Regions from separate parts of the Streptomyces sp. NBC_00005 genome, predicted to be linked through region 4. Evidence: riboswitches for the same ligand, from Rfam matches in the RefSeq annotation. Region 4 holds a riboswitch; each other region holds the start of a gene.

What was found. Region 4 has a riboswitch for cyclic di-AMP ahead of OG303_RS43635 (NlpC/P60 family protein). Riboswitches for the same ligand answer to the same signal wherever they lie in the genome.
Region 1: it holds a riboswitch for cyclic di-AMP, as region 4 does, so the genes downstream of both, OG303_RS14845 (M23 family metallopeptidase) here and OG303_RS43635 (NlpC/P60 family protein) in region 4, are expected to answer to the same signal.
Region 2: it holds a riboswitch for cyclic di-AMP, as region 4 does, so the genes downstream of both, OG303_RS41965 (C40 family peptidase) here and OG303_RS43635 (NlpC/P60 family protein) in region 4, are expected to answer to the same signal.
Region 3: it holds a riboswitch for cyclic di-AMP, as region 4 does, so the genes downstream of both, OG303_RS29200 (transglycosylase family protein) here and OG303_RS43635 (NlpC/P60 family protein) in region 4, are expected to answer to the same signal.

Annotation. Positions count from the first base shown of each region.
Region 1 covers NZ_CP108316.1:3,224,621-3,228,285, forward strand. Annotated here, with positions in the region: gene OG303_RS14840 (GntR family transcriptional regulator) at 1-685, opposite strand, end outside; gene OG303_RS14845 (M23 family metallopeptidase) at 873-1,637, opposite strand; cyclic di-AMP (ydaO/yuaA leader) riboswitch at 1,651-1,813, opposite strand; gene OG303_RS14850 (M16 family metallopeptidase) at 2,017-3,405, opposite strand; gene OG303_RS14855 (M16 family metallopeptidase) at 3,402-3,665, opposite strand, start outside.
Region 2 covers NZ_CP108316.1:9,187,776-9,191,440, forward strand. Annotated here, with positions in the region: gene OG303_RS41950 (DUF397 domain-containing protein) at 1-18, opposite strand, end outside; gene OG303_RS41955 (helix-turn-helix domain-containing protein) at 28-888, opposite strand; gene OG303_RS41960 (ATP-binding protein) at 1,102-1,560, shown strand; gene OG303_RS41965 (C40 family peptidase) at 1,672-2,145, opposite strand; cyclic di-AMP (ydaO/yuaA leader) riboswitch at 2,149-2,360, opposite strand; gene OG303_RS41970 (hypothetical protein) at 2,698-3,006, opposite strand; gene OG303_RS41975 (ATP-dependent Clp protease proteolytic subunit) at 3,014-3,649, opposite strand.
Region 3 covers NZ_CP108316.1:6,339,455-6,343,119, reverse strand. Annotated here, with positions in the region: gene eno (phosphopyruvate hydratase) at 1-779, opposite strand, end outside; gene OG303_RS29200 (transglycosylase family protein) at 1,106-1,783, opposite strand; cyclic di-AMP (ydaO/yuaA leader) riboswitch at 1,787-1,954, opposite strand; gene OG303_RS29195 (transglycosylase family protein) at 2,150-3,163, opposite strand; gene OG303_RS29190 (cytochrome P450) at 3,370-3,665, shown strand, end outside.
Region 4 covers NZ_CP108316.1:9,559,626-9,563,290, reverse strand. Annotated here, with positions in the region: gene OG303_RS43650 (hypothetical protein) at 1-761, opposite strand, end outside; gene OG303_RS43645 (LysR family transcriptional regulator substrate-binding protein) at 825-1,604, opposite strand; gene OG303_RS43640 (DUF5997 family protein) at 1,663-2,067, shown strand; cyclic di-AMP (ydaO/yuaA leader) riboswitch at 2,281-2,455, shown strand; gene OG303_RS43635 (NlpC/P60 family protein) at 2,464-3,665, shown strand, end outside.

The DNA of each region.
Region 1 (3,665 bases), 6.3 Mb from region 4:
GACCCGTCACGTTTACGGCATGTTGCGAGTTCCTCACACGGTCGGTGCGATCACCGCCGGAGGCGAACCGCAGCCGGTGCACCGCGCTGGAGCGCTCGGTGTGCAGCGTCGTGACGGCACGCGCGCGCTCGCTGTCGCCGCGGGCCACTGCGTCGACGATCGCGCCGTGCTCCGCCCAGGACTCCACGGGGTTGGCGGGCGCCTCCACGGCGTACATCCAGGCGATCTTGTGGCGCAGCTGGGTCAGCATCGAGGTCAAGGCGGGGCTGCCGGAGGCCTGGGCGAGCGTCTCGTGGAACCAACCCCCCAGGGAGCGCAGATCCTCGCTGTTGCCCCTCCTGGCCCGCTCCTGGCCCAGTCTGACCAGGCCGCGCAGCACCTTGAGGTGGGCCTCGGTGCGCCGCTGGGCGGCCCGGGAGGCGCCGAGCGGCTCCAGGAGCATGCGCATCTCCAGCAGGTCGGAGGCCTCCTGCTCGGTCGGCTCCGCGACGCACGCGCCCGCGTGCCGCCGGGTCACCACGAAGCCCTCCGCCTCCAGGGTGCGCAGCGCCTCGCGGACGGGCACGCGCGAGACGCCGTAGCGGCGCGCGAGGAGTTCCTCGGTGAGCCGGCTGCCGCGCTCGTAGACACCGGCGACGATGTCGTCCCGGATCGCCGTGCACACCGAGTGCGCCGGAATACGCATGACCGACCTCCGACTTAATCCCCGTGAAACGTCGATGATTGACGTGTGTTCCGTGACTCTATTGCACGGAGCCGGAATTTCCGATGGCGGGCCGGAATCCATGGATATTTTTTGGACAGCGGGGCACCAGAAAAGCCGAAAACCCCGGCTCGGGAGCCGGGGTCTCAGGGGATCTTGCGGTTCGTCGTCAGACGTTCACGCCGTGCGAGCGCAGGTAGGCGACGGGGTCGATGTCCGAGCCGTACTCGGGCGTCGTACGGGCCTCGAAGTGCAGGTGCGGTCCGGTGACGTTGCCGGTCGCGCCGGAGAGGGCTATCTGCTGGCCCGGGGTGACCGTCTGGCCCACCGAGACACCGATGGACGACAGGTGGCCGTACTGGGTGTACGTGCCGTCGTGCATCTTGATCACGACCTGGTTGCCGTAGGAACCGCCCCAGCCCGTCTCGACGACGGTGCCGGAGCCGACCGCGTGGACGGTCGTGCCGGTCGCGGCGTGGAAGTCGATGCCGGTGTGGCTGCCGGAGGACCAGAGGGAGCCACCGGTCTTGTAGCCGGTCGAGACATACGAGTTGGAGATCGGCGCGACGAAGGTGTTGAGGCGCTTGCGCTCGGCCTCGCGGGCGGCCCGCTCCTTGGCCTCGCGCTCCGCCTTGGCCTTCGCGGCGGCCTTCTTGCGCTCCGCCTCCTCGGCCGCCTTCTTGCGGGCGGCCTCCTCGGCGGCCTGCTTCTGGGCATCGGCCTGGGCGTCGATCTTGTCGGCGATCGCGTCGCCGATGGTGATGACGGGGGTGAGGCCGGTCTGCTCGACGGAGCTCTCGGCGGCGAGCGCCGGGGCGGCGAGGGTGCCGATGACACCGGTGGTGGCGAGGGCCGCGACGCCGGCGGCGCGCGTGCTGGTGCGGTGCATCCGGCTGGGACGACGGTGCTTCCCGGTGGCGCGGGTGAACGCCATGTAGTGGCTGGTCCTTTCCTTCCTTCTCGCCTACCGGGTTAGCTGACGGGTTCGGAGCAGGAAGGTCTCCTACGGACCCCCTCGCTGCGCGCGCGGGCGTCCGATTCACCCCAGGGACTACGTGGGTCCCCGGCTCCCCTGGCTCGCGCCGTACGGGGACTCGGCGATGGCTGTCCGGTTGCCGCGGATGCGGCTCGGTGCCTGACGGACAGCCCGGACGACGCTAAGCGGGGCGACTTTCAATCCCCAAACGGATCACGCGTTTTGTAGCGCATGCCACAGGTCAGACAGGCAACCTCTCCCCCAATTCGGACATTAGGGGGCCCTGGTGACTCATCAGTCACCAGGGCCCCTGCGCGCGTGTGCGCCGACCGATCCTCTACTCGGCCGTCACGACGGTGACTTCGCCGATCCCGAGGGCCTCGACGGGCTCCTTGATCGCGGCCGCGTCACCGACGAGGACCGTCACCAGGCGGTCCACCGGGAAGGCGCTCACGGCCGCCGCGGTGGCCTCCACGGTGCCGGTCGCGGCGAGCTGCTGGTACAGCGTCGCCTGGAAGTCGTCCGGCAGGTGCTGCTCGACCTGGTCGGCCAGCGTGCTCGCCACGGCCGCCGCGGTCTCGTACTTGAGCGGCGCGACCCCGACGAGGTTCTGCACGGCGACGTCGCGCTCGGCGTCGGTCAGGCCCCCTTCGGCGAGCGTGCGCAGCACGGTCCACAGGTCCTGCAGGGCCGGTCCCGTGTTGGGGGTGTCGACGGAGCCGCTGATCGCGAGCATCGCGGCACCGGAGCCGTCCGGGGCGGACCTGAGTACCTGGCCGAACGCGCGCACACCGTAGGTGTAGCCCTTTTCCTCACGCAGGACGCGGTCCAGACGGGAGGTGAGCGTGCCGCCCAGGCAGTACGTGCCGAGCACCTGCGCGGGCCACACGCGGTCGTGCCGGTCGGGGCCGACGCGGCCGATGAGCAACTGCGTCTGGACGGCGCCGGGACGGTCCACGACGATCACGCGCCCGGTGTCGTCTGCCGTCACCGGAGGCACAGGACGGGGCTCGGCCTTGGAGCCCGTCCACGCGCCCAGGGTGTCCCCGAGCAGCTCGTCCAGGTCGATGCCGGTGAGGTCGCCGACGACGACCGCGGTGGCCGTGGCGGGCCTGACGTGCCGGTCGTAGTACGCGCGTACGGCCGCGGCGTCGATCTTCTCGACCGTCTCCTCGGTGCCCTGACGCGGGCGCGACATACGCGAGTTCGCCGGGAACAGCTCCTTGGAGAGCTCCTTGGCGGCGCGGCGGGACGGGTTGGCCAGCTCGTGCGGGATCTCGTCCAGGCGGTTGCGGACGAGCCGCTCGACCTCGCTGTCGGCGAACGCCGGCGCCCTGAGCGCGTCGGCGAGCAGGCCGAGCGCCTTGGCGAGGCGGGAGGCCGGGACTTCGAGGCTGAGGCGGACGCCCGGGTGGTCGGCGTGCGCGTCGAGGGTGGCGCCGGCCCGCTCCAGCTCGGCCGCGAACTCCTCGGCGGAGTGCTTGTCGGTGCCCTCCGAGAAGGCGCGCGCCATGATCGTGGCGACGCCTTCGACGGCGGCCGGCTCGGCCTCCAGGGGCGCGTCCAGGAGCACCTCGACGGCGACGACCTGCTGGCCGGGGCGGTGGCAGCGCAGGACGGTCAGGCCGTTGCCGAGCGCACCGCGCTCCGGGGCCGGGAAGGCCCAGGGCCTGGCCTCGCCCGCCTGGGGCTGCGGGTGGAACTGCATCGTGGCGAGCTCGGTCACTTGGCCGCCTCCTCGTTCTCGTCGCGGGCTTCGATCGTGGCCTCCGCCTCGGGGTCTTCCGGGGGATCCGCGTCCTCCGCGGGCTCTCCCGAGACGGGCTCGTAGACGAGCACCGCGCGGTTGTCGGGGCGCAGGCGGGCCTTGGCGACCTCCTTGACCTCCTCGGGGGTCACCTCCAGGACGCGCTGGACGGCCGTCAGGGCGAGCTGCGGGTCGCCGAACAGGACGGCGTACCGGCACAGTTCGTCGGCGCGGCCCGC
Region 2 (3,665 bases), 370 kb from region 4:
CCGAGGCAGTGCAGACATGGTGCCTCCTTACGCGCCGTCACCTATCCCGGCGATGTAATCCAACGAGTCCTCGGGCGAAAGGGCGTGGAACTGAAGGGCGTTGAAGGCCTCCGTATAGGCCTGGAGGTCTTCTTTCCGTTCGAGGTAGAGGCTACTCGTCAAGTGGTCGAGAACAACCACGTCCAGATCAGAAGTGCTCGAAAACGAGAAGATTACGAAAGGCCCGGTGACGCCGACATGCGCACCGGCAGCGAACGGCAGTACCTGAAGCCGCACTTGAGGCAAGTGCGCCGTGTCGAGGAGCCGTTGGAGCTGGTGCGCCATGACGTCGGGGCCGCCGATCTCCCGGCGCAGCACCGCCTCGTCCAGCACCGCGCTCAGCTCCAGCGGCGGATCCGAACGCAGTACGTCCTGCCTGGCCAGCCGCACTTCGACCAGGGCGTCGAGCCGCTCGTCGTCCAGCCCGCCGGCCGCTGCCCGGGTCACCGCACGTGCGTAGTCGGGTGTCTGCAGGAGACCGGGTACGACGGACGTCTCCAGCGTGCTCATCGCGCTCGCCTGGGACTCCAGACTGATGAAGTCCCGGTAGGTCGGCGGCAGTACGCCGCGATAGGCGTGCCACCAGTGATGCCGTCCGCCTCCCTCGTCGGAACCCGCCAACACCAGTACCAGCTCCCGGAGTTGGGCGTCGGAGACGGCGTAGGCGTCCAGGAGTAACCGCACATCGGCCGGTTTCACCCCGCTGGCGCCCGTCTCGATCCGGCTCACCTTCGACTGGTGCCAGCCCACGAGCCGGGCCGCCTCACCACTGGTGAGCCCCACACTCGTGCGCAACGCACGCAGTTCGGCGCCCAGCTTCCGGCGGCGCACCACGGGACCGTGCTGCATGCGCTTCTCCTTACTCCTTCCGGGCCACCCAAATACGGTCTCCCGTCGCAGAGTTCACCGCTTTGAGCGACAGATATATGCATATCTTGGTGGATCGCCACCCGTGACCGGTGCGCTAATGGCACTCTGGCGACGAAGCACCAGTCCGGGACCGTACTCGAACCATCCGCTCCGTGTCGGACTCCGGTCCCGTGGGAAAGGGACGACCGCGCCATGGCAGACCATCTGGAAGCATCCGTCACTCTGCCGAGCGAACCCGCCTCGGTCGCCGCGGCCCGCGGTTACGTGGTCACAACTCTGGCCGAATGGGGGCTGCCCGCGGACACGGAAACGGCCGACACCATCCGGCTCATCGTCTCAGAACTCGCCACCAATGCCGTACAGCACACCTTCGGGCAGTCACCCACCTTCACGGTGGACATCGAGCTGCGCCGTGACGAACAGCTGCGCATCGGTGTGACCGACAGTCACCCCCGCTTCCCGAAACGGCTGCCGGCCGCCGTCCAGCAGGACAACGGCCGAGGCATGGTGATCATCCGCTGGCTGGCAGCCGAGTGCGGCGGCAGACTCCGGGTGCGGCCCACCCGGGAGGGCGGCAAGACGGTCTCCATCGAACTGCCGTGGACCGTGCAGGCGGAGCCCGTGACGGCAGCGGGGCAGCAGGAGCCGTAGAAGGGGCCGACGGAGGGGCGCAGAGGGGCAGCACCCCGTCCGGGTGCCTGGCCCGGGTCGGGACCCGCGAGGGCGACGGCCTGTCAGGTCGCCGCCGCCCTCACGGGAGAGTCAGCTGACCCGGCCGTACCAGACGCTCTTGGTCCAGATCTTCTGGAGCTTCACGACGTCCCCGGTCTTCGGGGCGTGCCAGATCTTCCCCTTCCCGGCGTAGATGCCCACGTGGTAGACGCTGGAGCCCGAGTGGAAGAACACGAGGTCTCCGGCCTTGCGGCTCTTCGACGAGATGTGGTGGGTCTTGTTGTACTGCTGGGCCGCCGTGCGGGGCAGTTTCTTGCCCGCCTTCTTGAACGAGTACAGCGTGAGCCCGGAGCAGTCGAACCGGCGCGGTCCTGTGGCGCCCCACTTGTACGGGGAGCCTTTTTTGGAGGCCGCGATCTGAAGTGCCTTCGTCGCTGACGTGGCGGCCGCGGCGTCGGAAGCGACGCCCGGGACCACGATGGAGCCGCCCACGGCGGCGATGGTCAGAGCCGAGGCCGTACCGGCCCGGGCCATCAGCGACGGGACACGATTGAGCGCAGTCATGCGCAACCCTTCGTCAGCCGCCTGTGAAGGATGACCTGTCGGATTCGGGCTGGCGAAGTTGCCCGGCCGCTGCTGCGGCTTCACCCCAAGGGCTGCTCGACCCGGCCATGGCGTGACCGTTCCGGCGACCCGTCGTGCTTGGGTCCTCCACTCCTGCCGATCCACTCCTGTCGACCGGTCATCCGGGCGGCGGCAGGACTCGGCGTCCGCCCGGATCGCCCCGCCGTTGTGGCGGGGTCTTGTCGTCAGACAGGGATCTTGGCTCACGGATGTCCGAATTTCCCAACGGAACCGGGGGTTTGTGTTGTTACTCACCACTCACCCGTTCGGGTGGACACCCCCGTGTTCGAACGGGCGTTGAGGCCCCCGAGGAGGCTCGGACCTGCGGCGGAACACCTCATTCCGCCCTCGGACCACGCGCGTTGCGCAACCCTGACGGTCGCGAAAAAGGAGCCGCGTCTACTCCAAAAGGCGGTACATCATTTGGTCCGTTTGAACGCCGGTCCGGACGCTTCGCCGCCGGGGGAGGCGTCCGGACCCGTCGCCGGTACGTCAACTGTCGGACTGCGGCGGCACGGTGACCCGGGCCGTGCGCCGCTCCCCGTCCAGGACCCGCAGGGCCCGCCCCAGCGTCGGGGCGTGCACCTCGGTCTCGCCCCGCTGGTGCATCAGCGCCAGGGCGTCGCGCAGCTCGGCCGCCTTGCTCACCAGCGCCTGCGCGGCGCGCAGCCCGCGGTACGTGTCCCCGTGGTGCGCCGGGTTGATGCGGCCGAGCAGGTCGACCACGTCGAGATAACGGTCGATCAACTCGCCCTCGGCGCGCGTCAGTGCGGGCAGCGGCGGAAGTTCGGGTGGGAGCACCGGCCGCTCACCGCCCGGTGGGCGGGGCGAGGGTGGCCCTGCGGCTGGGGATGATCCGGTCCACCAGCCCGTAGTCGACCGCTCCTTGGGCGTCCAGGATCTTGTCCCGCTCGATGTCCGCGCTCACTTGCTCCGGGCTGCGCCCCGTGTGCCGTACGAGCATCTCCTCGAGCCGGGTCCGCATCCGGCCCAACTCCTCGGCCTGGATGGCCAGATCGCTCGCCTGCCCCTGCACCGGCTCGGCCAGCGCCGGCTGATGGATCACCACGCGCGCGCCCGGCAGCGCGAACCGCTTGCCCGGCGTGCCCGCCCCCAGCAGCACCGCGGCGGACGAACCGGCCTGGCCCAGGCAGATCGTCTCCACGTCGCAGCTGACGAACTGCAAGGTGTCGTAGAGCGCCGACATGGCGGTGAACGAGCCGCCGGGGGAGTTGATGTAGAGCGAGATGTCCCGGTCGGGGTCCTGGTACTCGAGGTGCATGAACTGCGCCATCACGTCGTTCGCCGAGGTGTCGTCGATCTGCGTCCCGAGGAAGACGATCCGCTCCTCCAGCAGCTTCGAGTACGGATCCATCGTCCTGCTGCCGAAGCTCGTGCGTTCGGTGAACTCGGGCAGGACGTAGCGGGCGGACGGTCGGGTCATCGGTACCCCTCCTTCT
Region 3 (3,665 bases), 3.2 Mb from region 4:
CCCTCGAACTCGTACTTGCCGTCCTTGTAGAACTCGGACGCGGCGACGTCGAGCGCGAGCCCGATCTGCTCGCCGGGGATGTAACCGGCCTGCTTGATGGCCTCGATGATGAGGTCGAGCGCGGCGCGGTTGGACTCCAGGTTCGGGGCGAAGCCGCCCTCGTCGCCGAGGCCGGTGGACAGGCCCTTGGTCTTCAGCACCTTCTTGAGGGTGTGGTAGACCTCGGCGCCCCAGCGCAGCGCCTCGGAGAAGGACTCCGCGCCGATCGGGGCGATCATGAACTCCTGGATGTCCACGTTGGAGTCGGCGTGCGAGCCGCCGTTCAGGATGTTCATCATCGGCACTGGCAGGAGGTGCGCGTTCGGGCCGCCCAGGTAGCGGAAGAGCGGGAGGTCGCTGGCCTCGGAGGCGGCGTGGGCGACGGCGAGCGAGACGCCGAGGATGGCGTTGGCGCCGAGGGAGGCCTTGTTGTCGGTGGCGTCCAGGTCGAACATCGCCTGGTCGATCAGGCGCTGCTCGGTGGCGTCGTAGCCGACGAGCTCCGGGCCGATCTGCTCGATGACGGCGAGGACGGCCTTCTCGACACCCTTGCCCTGGTAGCGGTTCGGGTCACCGTCGCGGAGCTCGATGGCCTCGAAGGCACCCGTGGAGGCGCCGGACGGGACGGCGGCACGACCCGTGCTGCCGTCGTCGAGGCCGACCTCGACCTCGACCGTGGGGTTGCCTCGGGAGTCCAGGATTTCCCGGGCTACGACGACGTCGATGGACGGCACGAGCATCTCCTTCTTCAATGTGACGCGGCTACGCAGTACCGCAGTGGGCTCTGCGAGACGAGCCTAACCGGCTCGGGCCGATCGGCCAGCCGGTCGACCATCCCTTGGGCAGAACCGAGAGTAAATTGTTTCCGAACGGAACAAAAACCCACGTGGAAGCACACACAAAAAGCCCCGCCCCGGTGCGTACGGGGGAACACGCACCGAGGCGGGGAGCCCGTGGGGACGGGGGAGGCCCTCACGTGCCTCCACTATGAAGGACACGGATGTGTGGGACCTGTGGTTCAGCTACCAGCCGCACCAGTACTTCAGGTGCGGCCGCCGGCCCGCGACTACTTCAGGTGCAGCTGCTGGCCCGGGTAGATGAGGTCGGCGTCCGAGACGATGTCCTTGTTCAGCTTGAACAGCTTCTGCCAGCCGCCCTTGACGTCGTGCTTCTCGGCGATCGTGCTGAGGGTGTCACCCTTGACGACCTTGTACTCGCCGTCGCCCTTCTTGACCTTCTTGCCGGTCGGGGTGGTGACGGTCTTCTGGCTCTTGGCGGCCGGGCGCTCGGCGGAGCGGGAGGCGGCCTGCGAGTCGGACGAGCGGCTGGAGTCCGAGGAGCTGCTGCTCGAGGCGCTGCTGCCGTTGTAGGCGGCGCTGGACAGGCCCGTGCCGCAGACCGGCCAGGCACCCTTGCCCTGCGCGGCGAGGACCTTCTCGGCGACGGTTATCTGCTGCGCCTTGCTGGCCTGGTTGGCCTGGGCGGCGTACTGCGTACCGCCGTAGGCGGCCCAGGTGGAGGCGGAGAACTGGAGACCGCCGTAGTAGCCGTTACCGGTGTTGATGGACCAGTTGCCACCGGACTCGCACTGGGCGACCGTGTCCCACTCGGAGGCGGTGGCGGCAGAGGCGTTGCCGGCCGCCATCAGCGGGGCGGCGATGGCGACACCGGTGACGCCGGCCAGAGCGGCGACGCGGGTGGCCTTGGACGGGCGACGGTGCTTGCCCTTGCCGGAAAACAGCATGGTTGATCCCCTCACCGACGCCTGCGAGGTGAGCTGTCGGGTTCGGGCCGGTTGAGTTGCCCGGCCGCGCACCTCCCGGTGCACGGCTTAACCCCAAGCCGGTTCCAGCTCAACTGCTGGGCCCGGCACTTACCTTGGGTCCCCCGCTCCTGCCTACGGCGCTGTTAAGCGACGACTGTTCCCGTACGGCCGCTGGCAGGATTCGGCGTTGCGACAGACGGGGCTCGGGTTGCCGAGCGGTGTTGACCGTAGCCACGGAATCCGGGGAATTTCAAAGACGATCAGGGCTTCTGAGACTCATCCCACACTTTCACCAAAGCGGACATTAAGCCCGAAGTGTGACGCGAACTCTCGTTGTTTTTCGCCCTATTCGCTACCGAGTCGCAGGGTCTGACCGGCGACGATGCGGTTCGGGTCGGTACCGATGGCCTTCTTGTTCTTCGCGTAGAGCGCCCGCCATCCGCCGTCCAGGTCAAGGGAGTCGGCGATGGAGGCGAGAGTGTCGCCGGCCTGGACCCTGTACGAGCCGTCCGCACCGCTGTCGGCCTTGGACTTGTCGGCCTTGGACTTGTCGGACGCGTCGCCGTTGGCGCCGCGGTGGCGGCCGGTGCCGATCGCGCCGGTGTCGACGAGACTCCAAGAGCCCACCGCCTGCTCGGAGTTGTCCGAGTCGTCACCCTTTGTCTTGTTCGTGGATGAGCCGCCACTCCCCTGCGAGTCACCCGCGGCCGTCTCGGACGGGGAGGTGGAGGGCGAGGCAGATGAGCTGGATTCGGTGGAGTTGTCCGCTGTGTCCGCAGATGCGGAAGGGGAAGTGCTGGAGGCCGAATCGGAGGGCGAGTCGGACGATGAACTCGAGGAGGAATCCGACGAAGAGGAATCACCGGACGTATCGCTCGACGAGTTGGACAACCCAGCAGAGTCGGATGCACCGGATGAATCAGACGAGTCGGACGAACCAGAAATCCCGTCCAGAACACCCGTGTCGACGTCCGCCGAATCCGAGTCCTTGCTCAGCCCCGAGGTCAGTCCGCAGGTGTGGAACGCGCCGACGCCCTGGTCGTCCAGGAGCTTCTCGGCGACGGCTATCTGCTGGTTGCGGCTGGCCAGGTCGGCGCTGGGCGCGTAGTCGAGGCCGCCGTACCTGTCCCAGTGCTCCTGGGTCAACTGGAGCCCGCCGTAGAACCCGTTGCCGCTGTTCTCGCTCCAGGCGCCGTCGGTCTCGCACTTCGCGACCTTGTCCCACGTGGTGCCGTCGGCAGCGCTGGCGCCGCTTGCGGCGAGGAGTGGGATCGCGATGGCGGAGCCGGTCACTCCGGCCGCGACGAGCAGAGCCGGAGCCTGACGGGGGCGACGGTGTCGACCGTTCCCGGAGAGCATGCAGGGGCCTTTCGCGAGACAGCAGTGACCGGCGCGGCGCATGGTGCCCGGCACCGCGCTGGTCCGTGAACGTATCGGCTGCCGATCACTTGTCACAAGTTAATGCCGCGTAGATCACGTGAAGATCACAGACTTGAGCGCGTGTCACCTTTGACCGGTTCTCTGCGGCCGCGCATGCACCGGCCCGCTCCCGATACGGTCGTTGCGTGAACGTCCCCAACGCCGTCCCCGAACTCTTCACCTGGGAGTTCGCCAGCGACCCGTACCCGGCCTATGCCTGGCTGCGCGAGCACTCCCCCGTCCACTGGACGAAACTGCCCAGCGGGGTCGAGGCATGGCTGGTGACCCGCTATGCCGACGCACGTCAGGCGCTCGCGGACGGGCGGCTCTCGAAGAACCCCGACCATCACGCCGAGGACGCTCAGGGCAAGAGCAGGACCGGCATTCCGGGTGAGCGCAGCGCCAATCTGATGACGCATCTGCTCAACATCGACCCGCCGGA
Region 4 (3,665 bases):
CGGCCGTGGCAAAGGGCCAGGACGATCGCGGCGGCGACCGCGATCAGGTGCTCGCGTCCGGCCAGATTGGGTACGGCGATCGACTCCCACACCATCGACCCGCCGGTGAGCGTGAACACGATGGGCGCGCGCCGCACGACGGCGACATACGTGAACAGGCCCACGACGGCTGCGGACGGTCCCGTGTCCAGCACCTGCCCGATCTCGGGCGGCAGACCCAGTCCGCCCCAGCCCGGACCGAGCGCGATCATCACCCGCACCGTCAGGGTGCCGGCCAGCGTGGTGGCGTACGCGATGGCGAGTGTCCTGGCCCGGCCGAGCGCGAGTTCCGCCAGGGCGAACGCGAGGAACAGCTGCGTGATCCCCGCCCACACGGGCAGATCCAGGGCCGGGACGTACAGCGACACCGGCGTGCGCAGCAGGGCCAGCCACCACGGCAGGTCGGCCTTGACGCCGCCGAGGATCCGCACCACCACCGCACCGGTCGGCCGTTGCGCCAGCGCGTGGAAGAAGATGACACCGAAGGCGGCCACGAACGCCAGGGACAGCGCGGGCAGCCCACGACTCATGAGCTGCCGCACCGGATCGACCACGATGCCCTGCCACTCGCCCCGCAGCGTGCGCCCGACGAACGCCGCCGCCCACCACCATCCGCCGCGCGGCTGCCTGCGCCCCCGGTGGTCGACCGGGGCGCCCAACAGCCCGTCAGCGCGCAGCCTGTCCGCGACGCCGTCCGCGCACCGCATCCCCCTGCGAAGCAAAACTCCCCCTGACCAGGTAAAAGTGGCCCGTGCCGCACAGGGCGGCGCCACTCCACCCGAGGGCTACGCCCGGCGGCGAGGCTTCCTGCGCTTGGCGCCTTGGGAGACGCCGGATCCGGCACGCGGGTTGCGTCCCGCCGTCTTCCCGGCCGCCTTCCCCGCTGCGGGCTTGCGCCGGGCACCGGCCGTGTCGCCGGCCTTGCCCTTGGGCTCCGGCTCCGGCTCCGTCGCCTTGCGGCCCCGGGAGCTGTTGACCGTGCGGCCGCGGACGATCCCGATGAAGTCCTCGACCAACTCTGTGGTCGCCTCCTCGGGCCACGCCAGGGCGATGCTCGACTCGGGGGCGTCCACGAGCGGCCGGTACGTGAGGTCCTTGCGGTGGTGGAGGCGGGCCAGCGACTGGGGGACGACGAGGAGGCCGACGCCCGCCGCGACGAGTTCGACGGCGTCCTCGGTGGTGGCGGGGCGCTCGAAGGCGGGCTCGCCCGGCGGCCGGTCCCAGTCGAAGACGTCGTCGAGCGGGTGGAAGAGGACCTCGTCCGCGAGGTCCTCGACGCTCACCTCGTCCGCCGCTGTGATCACGTGGTCCTTGGGGACCACGACGACCGTCGTCTCCGTGTAGAGGGGGATGGCGCTGAAGTACGTACGGTCCACCGGCAGCCGCACGAGTCCCGCGTCGGCGCCACCGGCACGCAGCACGCCGGACACGTCGGGGCCCGGTACGGCGAGGAGGGTCAGCGGGATGTCGGGCAGGCGCTCGTTCCAGATCCGCACCCACTTGGCGGGCGTCGCCCCCGGGACGTACGCGAGCCGGAACGCTGGGGATGCTTCGGAGCCTGTCACCCGGCCAGGGTATCGGCCGTGGTCGGAGGTCCCGTCCCCGGTCGATACCCTGGACACCATGAAGTCGCACCAGACCACCCAGACGATGAAGCCCACCACGGCGGCGAAGAAGCTGGGTGTGTACCTCGAGGCCACCCCCGCCGAGTTCCGTGAGGGTGTCATCTCGCGCACCCAGCTCGACGAGCTCCAGGCCAACCCGCCCGAGTGGCTGCGTGAGCTGCGGGCCAACGGTCCGCACCCCCGTCCGGTGGTCGCGGCGAAGCTGGGCGTCTCCATCGCGGGTCTCGCCCGCGGCGGGGTCACCGAGGCCCTCACCACCGAGCAGATCGACGCCCTGAAGCAGGAGCAGCCCGAGTGGCTGCAGAAGGAGCGCGCCACCCAGGCCGAGGTCCGCAAGGAGACGGCCCGCATCAAGCAGCGGGACGCCGAGCGCGAGACCGAGAGCGACGGCCCGCGTTCCTGATCCCGTCCGCCCGCGTCCCCGAGCCCGTTCGACCGCGACTGTCGGTCGCCGTCCGGACTCACTCCGTGCACGAGACACCGATCTGACGGTGCATTACGACGAAGGTCACAAAAGCGTATCGGACATTCCGGCCTTCAACCTTCACACGGGGCGCACAAGTTGGCTAGCGTGGCATCAGGCCGCACGAGTCCCTCCGGCGAACCCCGCCGGGACGCGCGGCCTCCGCCGAGTCCGGTGCGCCCTCGTGGCAGCCGGAGCCGGGGACCCAACCGAACAATGGGGTGAATCGGCCCAACTGCCCTTCGGGGCAAGGGTCGTAGGGCATGCCTTCCGGAAATGACCGCCCGAACCCGACAGCTAACTCGGTAGGCGGAGTACGGAAGGAGTACGGCTCCCATGGCGCCGGAACGATCGTCGCGCCCCGGAGGCCTCGGCCTCCCAGGTGTGCGCAACTCCGCCCTCGCGACCGCTGCCCTCACCTCGGTGGCCCTGTTCTCGCAGACCGCCGACGCCGCACCGATGACAGGGGACGAGGGCCCCAGCCGCGAAGACGTCCGGCAGCGGGTGAGCAGCCTCTACGACCAGGCCGAGAGCGACACCGGCAACTTCAACTTCACCCGGGCCCAGTTACTGGGACCGCGGCCGCCCACCGCCCCGGGCAGTGATCGCAGGCGCTCGGACCCCGCTCTCGACGCCGTGTCCCGGCAGTGGTTCGACGGGGCGCGTGCGTCGCTGGGTCCGACGCTTCCGGCGGTACTGCCGGCCGACCGTATGCCGGCCCGCTCGGCCGAGCCCCGGCCGACGCGGCGTCCGGCGGAGCGCCCGTCGGGCAGCCGTCCCGGCCTGGAGCTGGAGGCGGCCGGCCGACCCATGGCCGAGCTGCCCGCCGCGGGGACCCGCCGTCCCGTGGCCGAGCTGACCGCCGGCCCCACGGCCGCGCTCCCCGCCGTACCGCAGCCCCGCCAGGAAGCCGTCCCGGCCCCGACCGCGGCCGCCCCCGAGTCGAAGCAGACCTTGCTGCGGAACTCCAAGCAGCAGAGCCAGCGCAAGATCGCGGCGGCCAGTGAGCTGCTGTACCGGTACACCGCCCGGCAGACCTCCCTGCCGCGCGCGGCCCTCGCGGCCCAGCAGCAGCCCCAGTTGGCCTGGCAGGATCCGGCCGACCAGGCTCGTCGTGCCGCCGAGGAGGCGTGGCGGCTGCAGCAGCCGACGGTTCTCGACATGGGCGCGCCCATGTCCGAGGAATGGCGCATGCGGCAGCCGAGCGTGCTCGACACCGGCGTACCCGCGGCCGAGGAATGGCGGTTCCAGCAGCCGAGCGTGCTCGACACCGGGGTGCCCGCGGTCGAGGAGTGGCGCATGCAGCCGAGCGTGCTCGACACCGGCGTACCCGCCTTGGAGACGCACGTCGGCACCAAGGCCGACCGGGCGATCGCCTTCGCCCGCGCGCAGATCGGCAGGCCGTGCCTGTGGGGTGCGGTCGGACCGGAGTCGTACGACAACGCCGGACTCACCCAGGCCGCCTGGAAGGCCTCCGGGGTCGCGCTGCCGCGCAGCACGTACGAGCAGGCGAGCACCGGCACGGTGATCCCGCTCGC